Linked DNA regions of Cupriavidus necator. The main gene of each other region encodes a partner of the protein of the gene in region 2 in a complex. Links are inferred from orthologs where the notes say so. Each region holds a gene or a part of one and is shown on either strand. Other genes may lie near its edges.

Region 1 (3,526 bases), on a different replicon or contig from region 2:
AGTAGTCCCACGGCTGGCGTGATTCAGCCGGGCTCTTCACTTCCATCAGGCGCAGATCGTGCACCATGCGTCCGTCTCCGCGGATATAGCCGTTCTGGGCGTACATATCGTTGATGCGGGTGGCCTTCATGCCGGCGATCACCTTCGCGGCGGCGTCCGTGCCGGCAGCCTTCACCGCGCGCAGATAGTGCTGTGTCGCCGAGTAGCTGGCCGCCTGCATGCTGGTGGGCTTCTTCTTCATCTTGTCCTGGAACCGCCCTGCCCACTTCCTTGAGTCATCGCTCTGGTCCCAGTACCAGGCTTCGGTCAGGGTGATGCCCTGGGTCAGTCCCAGGCCGAGGGCGTGCACATCCGTGATGAACAGCATCAGCCCCGCGATCTTCATCGACCTGGAGATGCCGAATTCGTTGGCCGCCTTGATCGCATTGATGGTGTCGCCGCCGCCGTTGGCCAGCCCCAGGACCTGGGCCCGCGATGCCTTGGCCTGCAGCAGGAAGGAGGAAAAATCGGAGGCGGACAAAGGATGCCGGACGCTGCCCAGGACCTTGCCGCCGCCGGCGGTGACCACCGCCGCGGTCTCCTTCTCCAGCGAGGCGCCAAAGGCATAGTCCACCGTCAGGAAGTACCACGACCGTCCGCCCTGCCTGGTCATGGCGGCACCGGTGCCCCTGGCCAGGGCCACGGTGTCATAGAGATAGTGGATGGTATAGGGCGAGCACTCCTCATTGGTCAGCTGCGCCGCCACGCCGCCGGTCACCATGACCGGGCGCTGCTTTTCCGCTGCGACCTTGGCCACCGCCAGGCTGGTGCCGGAACTGGGCCCGCTGATGATCATGTCCACCCCTTGCCGGTCGAACCACTCGCGGGCCTGCGTGGCCGCGGTATCGGGCTTGCCGGCATGGTTGGCGTGGACCAGCTCGATGCGCTTGCCGTTGATCTCGCCGCCGGCATCCGCAATCGCCATCCGCACTGCCTCGACCAGGCCGTTGCCGCCCATGTCAGAGTAAAGCCCTGACATGTCCGCCAGCACGCCGATCTTCACCGACTCGTCGCTGAACTGGGCCGCAGCCGGTCCGGCCAGGGCCAGGCCGGCCATGCCCAGCAACGCAGCCGGCCACCTGATCCGCCTTGCCCGGCCTTCAGGCACTCGTTTTCTATTTATCCGCATCTCCCCTCCTGTCGACAGATTGCACTGCATCCGTTCACGCCCGCATCCCGCCTGGTGGCGCTGCCTCTGCCCCGGCCGGGCTGGCCAATGCGGACAGGTGCGCTTTCCTGAGCCTGCGCAACTGCCCCGGATTTGCCCGCACGCTTTCCACCGTTTCGAAATAGCGCCACAGTTCCCCGTCTATGTCGGCACGCAGCCTGATCGCGTCCAGCAGGCGGATTACCGCCAGCCGCTCGTGCCGCATCCTGACGCTGTGCCGCAGCAGCGCCAGCGCGGCCGCCCGCACATCTGGCACCTGGTGCGCCGGGGTTTCGGCGCGGCCGGCGGTGCGGATGGTTTTCTTGAGTGCCTTGATTCTTTCGCGCGACATGGTGCTTGCGGCTCCGGCGTTGTTCGGACTGGCAGCGCTACGCGCCAATGGCTTTGCCCAGCTGGGTCCAGGCCTGGGACAGCTGCTGCCGCAGTGGCAGGGCCAGGAATTCATCGTCCTGATTGGCGACCACCTCGGCGACCTGGACCTCGAGCAGGCGCTTCAGCCGGTAGCGGGCCCGCTGCCTGCGCAAGGCCGCCTGCCGCCCGGCGGCAGCCAGCCACGCCTGGTGCCGGTCGATGGCATCGGACAGAGCACTGACCGAGGCGGGACGCGATGCCGCGGTCAGCAGCACCGGCGGAACCCACGCGCCCTGCGCATGCCGCGTGATGGCGCCGATGCGCCGGATATCCGTGGCCATGCGCTGGGCGCCCGGCAGGTCTGCCTTGTTGACGACGAAGATATCGGCCATTTCCATGATTCCCGCCTTCATCGCCTGCACCATGTCCCCACTGTCCGGCAACAACAGCAGCACCAGCGTATCGACCTGCGCGCGCGCCGCGTATTCCGTCTGGCCGACACCGACCGTTTCCAGCAGCACCTCGGCAAAGCCGAAGTCATCCATCGCATCCAGCATCTCCGGGAGGTTGTCAGCCAGGCCATCCGAGGTGCCGCGCGAGCCCAGCGAGCGGATGTAGAGTTCCGGGCTGGTGCCAAGCTCATCCATGCGGATCCGGTCCCCGAGGATGGCGCCGCCGCTCCTGGGACTGCTGGGATCCACCGCGAGCACGCCGAGGCGCCCCTTAGACGCGCGCGCCATGGCGAGGTGGCCCAACAGGGTGCTCTTGCCCGCGCCGGGCGCACCGGTCATGCCGATGCGCCTGGCCGGATGCAGCGGGGTATCCCGCTGCGCTCGCTGCACCAGCTCCGCGGGCGTGGCGTTGGCGATGCGGGTCAGCGTCCGGCCCAGCGCGCCCCGGTCGAGCGAGGACGGGTTCATGGCGCCACCTTGCCCAGGACTTCATCGCGATGCTCGTCAAGCAACGGCGGCAGGCCATAGCTCGGCTCGTAATCCGAGAAGCGGATCGGGCTTGCCACCGCGCGCAGCGGCAACTCGCCCTGCCCCAGCGCCACGATCAGCGAGCGCGCAGCGGTGATGTCGCTGCCCAACGCCTCATTCAATGTGCCCACCTCCGACACCACCACGCCCTGTGGCCCCAGGCGCCGCACCCATTGCGCCGCCGGGGCGGAGCGCAGCACCTCGGCAATCTCGGGTATCACCTCGGCACGGTGCGCGCGGCGGCCCGCCATGGTGGCAAAGCGCGGATCCGTGGTCCACGCCGGCCGGTCCACCTCCTCGCAGAAGGTCTTCCAGAAGCGGTCATGGGTGATGAAAAGCGTCAGCCAGCCCTTGGCGGTCGGGAAGATCTGTGCGGGCACCAGGTAGGGATGCGACGAGTCGGCCAGCCGCTCGATGGTCTCCCCCGCGTTCAGGGCGGCCCCGGCAAGGTAGTTGAGCTGTGACAGCATCACGTCGTACATGGCCACGTCCACCTGCCCACCCCGCCCCTGCACGATCTTCGCAAGCAAGCCCACTGCGGCAACCAGGCCAGCCGAGTTGTCCACCGCCGAGTAGCCGGCCTTGGTGGGCGGTGCCGCCGGATCTCCCGTCAAGGCCATGACCCCGGTCATGGCCTGGATCACATAGTCGTATGCCGGGCTGTCCGAATAGGGGCCGTCAAGGCCGTAGCCGGTGACGGCCACGCAGACCAGCTGCTCATTCCACTGGCGCAGCACCTCGTAGGTGAGCCCGAGCTTGCGCACCGCCGCCGGACGCAGGTTGGTCACCAGCGCATGGGATTGCCGCAACAGCCGCCCGAGTGCCAGCGTCCCTGCCTCGCTGGCGAGGTCGAGCACCACGCTTTTCTTGTTGCGGTTCAGGCTGGCAAAGTAGGCATTGTGCGGGCCGATGAAATGGGGGCTGATGGTGCGGCCGATATCACCTTCCGGGGTCTCGATCTTGATCACCTCGGCGCCCAGGTCGGTCA
Region 2 (4,053 bases):
GCGACGGACCCAACAGCGCCCTGCTGACCTATGCCTGCGTCGGCAATCCGGCCCGTGTGGTCAACGGAGCGTGCGCGGGCCGGACTGGTGTGGTGACGGGCAAGCACGGCGGCGTCAACCACGTGCTGGTGGACTTTCCCACGGAGGTGCTGGTGCGCCTTTGCATCGGCGACCGCATCCAGGTTCTTTCGCATGGACTGGGCTTACGACTCCGCGACTACCCCCGAATCGAAGTCCTCAACTGCTCGCCGCGCCTGCTGGCGCGATGGGGCCTGCTGGAGCGCGATGGCCAGCTCCATGCGCCGGTCACGCATCTGGTGCCGGCGCGCGTCATGGGCTCCGGACTGGGAAAGAACAATGCATGGCGCGGGGATTACGATATCCAGCTGTCGGACCGGCAGGCACGTGAGCGCTACCGTCTGGGCAGCCTGCGCTTCGGCGACATGGTGGCGATCATCGGCGCCGATACGCGGCGGGGGCCGCGCTACGCCAATGACCGCGTGACCATCGGCGTCGTGGTACACGGCGACAGCACGGTCAGCGGGCACGGCCCGGGCGTGACGCCGCTGCTCACAGGCCCCGCCTCGCTGCTGCGGCCGCTGCTCCGCCCGCAAGCCAATGTAGCCGAAATCCTCGGCGTGCGGCGAGCCGCGCCGCCACGTACCCAGCTGACACTGCCGGAGCGCGACCGGCGCGTTCGCTGCGCGGTGCCAGAAGCGCCACCGCGGCTGGCGTTCGCCACGCGGTAGGGCGAAGGTTCTGGTGCAAATACGAAACGCGGGAAGGTCGCGACCCGGTTGTCGGACATCTCAGCAAGCGGAAGCATCGCCATCCAGGCGGCACGCCTCTGGCCGCGGCCGTGCAGGCGCTGCTGCCGCTGTGTATCACGCATGCGCCCGGCTACATGCTGGTGGGCGACGTGGCGATCGAGGACGTCACGCTTACGCCGTAGGCATCCTCGACAACGTGAGCGCAGCCACGATGGTGCTCACGATGATCTCCATCGGCGTGCCCGGTCCGAAAATCCCCTGCACGCCGCACTGGCGCAGCAAGCGCCTGTGGTCTGCCGGAACAATGCCGCCGACGAAGACCGGCACTTCGAGCGCACGCTGCCGCAAGGCGTGTAGCAGCGCCGGCAGCAGATCCAGATGCGCGCCGCCCAGCGTGGAGATGCCGATGGCATCGAAGTCGCCATCGCAGGCGGCAGATACAACCGCCTCGGCCGACTGGAACAGCGGCGTCAGTTCGACGACGAACCCGGCATCCGCAAGCCCGGCCGCCACCGCTTTCGCACCGCGGTCGTGGCCGTCCTGGCCGAGCTTGGCCACGAGTATCCGGGGCGCACGGCCAAGCCGCTCGCGCAGCGCACTGACGCACTCGCAGGCCGCCAGCCATTCCGTGTTGCCAGCGCGAGCCGTGCCGTACAGCGCAACGTCGTAGGACGCCCGGACAGTATGGCGCGGCCAGACCTGGAGCAGGGCCCGGGTACATTCCCCGACCGTGGCGCGGCAACGCATGGCATCGATCGCACAGGCTAGCAGGTTGCGGCCGCCGCGCCTGGCCGCTTCGGTCAGCGCCGCCAGCGCATGCCTGGCCGCGGCGTCATCGCGGCGGCTGCGCAGCGCGTCCAGGCGGCGTGCCTGTTGCACGCGCACCTGGGTACCGTCGATCTCCAGGCATTCCTGGCCATTGTCGTCGGGCTCCTGGTAGCGGTTGACACCCACCACGACCTCTTCCCGCGCATCGAGCCGAGCCTGCGTCCGCAGCGCATTCTGGTGGATGCGCCGCTGCACCCAGCCGGATTCAAGGGCTGCCAGGATGCCACCCTCAGCGTCGATGTGCGCCAGCACCGCGCGAACCTCCGTCACCATGCGGCCGGTCAGCGACTCGATCAGGTAGGAGCCCGCCCACGGGTCCGCCACGTCGCACAGGCCAAACTCATGCTGGAGGATCAGCTGCGTATCGCGGGCCAGCCGCGAGGCCTGCGCGCCCGGCAAAGCCAATGCCTCGTCAAAGCCGTTGGTATGCAGCGACTGCGTACCACCGAAGATCGCGGCCATCGCCTCGATCGTGGTGCGCGCGACATTGTTGAGCGGCTGCTGCGCGGCGAGGGTCCAGCCCGAAGTCTGGCAATGCATGCGCATGGCGGTGGCGCGCGCGCTGGTGCCGCCCAGCTCGCACACGATGTCGTGCCACAGGAGCCGCGCGGCGCGCAGCTTGGCGATCTCGACGAAGAATGGCTTGCCGACGCCGAAGAAGAAGCTCAGTCCGCCGCAGAATGCATCGACATCAAGGCCGCGCTCTCGCAGCAGGCCGACATAGGTCCTGGCATTGGCCAGTGTCAGTGCCAGTTCCAGCACCGGATCGGCGCCTGCTTCCTGGAAGTGATAGCCCGAGATCGACATGCCGTTGAACTTCGGCGCATGCGCGGCCAGCCATTCGACCACGTCGGTGGCGATGCGCAGCGACGGCTGCGGCGCATGGATCCAGGTGTTCCGGACCATGAACTCCTTGAGGATGTCGTTCTGGATGGTGCCGCGCAGCTGTTCGAACGGGACGCCCGATTCCTCGGCCGCGACCAGGAACGCTGCCAGTACTGGCAGCACCGCACCACTCATGGTCATCGATACCGACACACGGTCCAACGCAATGCCATCGAACAGGCGCCGCATATCGTCGACCGAGTCGATGGCCACGCCGGCCATGCCGACATCGGCCTGCGCCAGTGGATCGTCGGAATCATAGCCGCGATGGGTCGGCAGGTCGAAGGCCACCGACAAGCCCTGCGCGCCCTGCTTCAGGGCCTCGCGATAGGCGAGGTTCGACGTCACGGCGTCGCCGTATCCCCCGTACTGGCGGATGGTCCATGGCCTGCCGCGGTACATGGAGGGATAGGGGCCACGAACGAACGGGGCCTCGCCGGGCATGCCGCCCAGGTGGCCAAGACCAGTCAGGTCGCCGGACCCGTAGACCGGCTTCAGCTCAAGGGCGCCTGCCGGGTCATCCCGCTTCGCGTTCATCGTTGCCTCCACCGCTTCTGCGTGACCACATCTGCGATCTTCTCGCCGTCGCGGCTGCGCCGGATCTCACACCAGTGCGTCAATCCTTCCTCGTCCTCGCGCAGCGCGGAGAAGATCAGCTCCAGCGACTCGCCGACATTGACGTTGCCATGGAAGAACAGGTCCCGCGCGAACACCGTGGGCGGATCCGCGTCGCGGCGCCATTGCCATTCCGCGCGATCGACCATGGCCTGGAAGCTGGCGAAGTACAGCAGGTCGGCGCCATTGAAGTCGTTGCAGGGGCACGGCAGGTACTCGGCGGCGTGGCAGACGCGATGCCGGGCCTGATCGAGCCCGAGATGCATGCCCCAATCCCCGCCGCGAAAACGCCGTGCCAGCAGCGACAGTTCCGCCGCCTGTGCCGACGGGCCGGCGCCGGCCCACTGCGCGGCCACGGTCGGCATGGTGCGCACGACCGAGCGGTTGTCCCGGTCACGCGTGCGGCGGATGAAGGTGGACAGCATCGTCACGCTGGCGCGGCAGTCCCCATGCATGTCGACCGCATGTTCGCTGAGGTGCTTCACGCCACCCGCTGGCACGATGTGCGAACCGATGCTGAACCCGGCGTGCTCGCCGACCGTTTGCGGCGCGGCGTCGCGCACGCGGATCGCGGTGAACGCCGCATACACCGGATTGCCCTCGGCATCGCGGAAGTCCGGCACCCCCAGGCCGGCGCCGGCGGCCAGCAGGCGCCAGTGCAGGTCGCCGCAGGTCTTCAGCAGCCAGTTCTCTGACAGGCCGGTGTATGCCAACTGGGGCATGCCGGCCACATGGCGCGAGACGACGGCTTCCATGTCAGGCGGCCAGCGCGGTGTCGCCCCGGCCTGCGGCGATCAGGGCGGCCAGGTACTCGGCGTCGCGCGCGATGCCGGAGAATCGCCCCGATCCCCACGTGTGCAGCCAGGGCAGGCCAAGGAAGTACAGGCCGGCGTGCGCGGTCACGCCACGTTCGTGGCCCGGATAGCCGCGGCCGTTGAACACCGGCACTTCGAGC

Evidence for each region. The genes of interacting proteins can lie anywhere in the genome.
Region 1: the proteins of scpA (region 2) and meaB are in contact, whole or in part, in a crystal structure (PDB 8DPB), measured with the Methylorubrum extorquens proteins. The link is inferred for Cupriavidus necator from one-to-one orthologs. Residues at the interface, in SOR27001.1 of Methylorubrum extorquens: Glu577, Glu578, Asn579, Asp580, Gly581, Arg582, Arg583, Arg585, His596, Ala604, Ser605, Ala608, Asp609, Gly611, Phe612, Asp613, Val614, Asp615, Ile616, Gly617, Pro618, Leu619, Glu625, Arg628, Gln629, Val631, Glu632, Asn633, Asp634, Glu661; in SOR26638.1 of Methylorubrum extorquens: Arg20, Ala21, Ala24, Arg25, Thr28, Ser32, Arg33, Arg34, His37, Thr98, Gly99, Gly100, Ser101, Ile102, Leu103, Lys106, Thr107, Ala110, Ala113, Ile114, Asp115, Arg116, Ala118, Phe119, Ile120, Arg121, Pro122, Pro124.

What each region holds. Positions count from the first base shown.
Region 1 is NZ_CP066019.1:2,002,225-2,005,750, forward strand. Bases 528-3,526 are described here. They hold meaB (methylmalonyl Co-A mutase-associated GTPase MeaB), read right to left. Parts: upstream 2,479-3,526; coding sequence 1,576-2,478; downstream 528-1,575. Other genes in these bases: I6H87_RS28050 (ABC transporter substrate-binding protein), read right to left, coding at 528-1,096; I6H87_RS28055 (hypothetical protein), read right to left, coding at 1,203-1,538; I6H87_RS28065 (CaiB/BaiF CoA transferase family protein), read right to left, coding at 2,475-3,526. Also shown: more of I6H87_RS28050, read right to left, coding at 1-527. UniProt on the Escherichia coli protein: Binds and hydrolyzes GTP. Likely functions as a G-protein chaperone that assists AdoCbl cofactor delivery to the methylmalonyl-CoA mutase (MCM) ScpA and reactivation of the enzyme during catalysis.
Region 2 is NZ_CP066018.1:3,443,704-3,447,756, reverse strand. Bases 482-3,480 are described here. They hold scpA (methylmalonyl-CoA mutase), read right to left. Parts: upstream 3,021-3,480; coding sequence 942-3,020; downstream 482-941. Other genes in these bases: I6H87_RS16160 (Pnap_2097 family protein), read right to left, coding at 3,017-3,480; I6H87_RS16170 (DUF4438 domain-containing protein), read left to right, coding at 482-749. Outside these bases: more of I6H87_RS16170, read left to right, coding at 1-481; more of I6H87_RS16160, read right to left, coding at 3,481-3,853; I6H87_RS16155 (MSMEG_0569 family flavin-dependent oxidoreductase), read right to left, coding at 3,855-4,053. UniProt on the Escherichia coli protein: Catalyzes the interconversion of succinyl-CoA and methylmalonyl-CoA. Could be part of a pathway that converts succinate to propionate.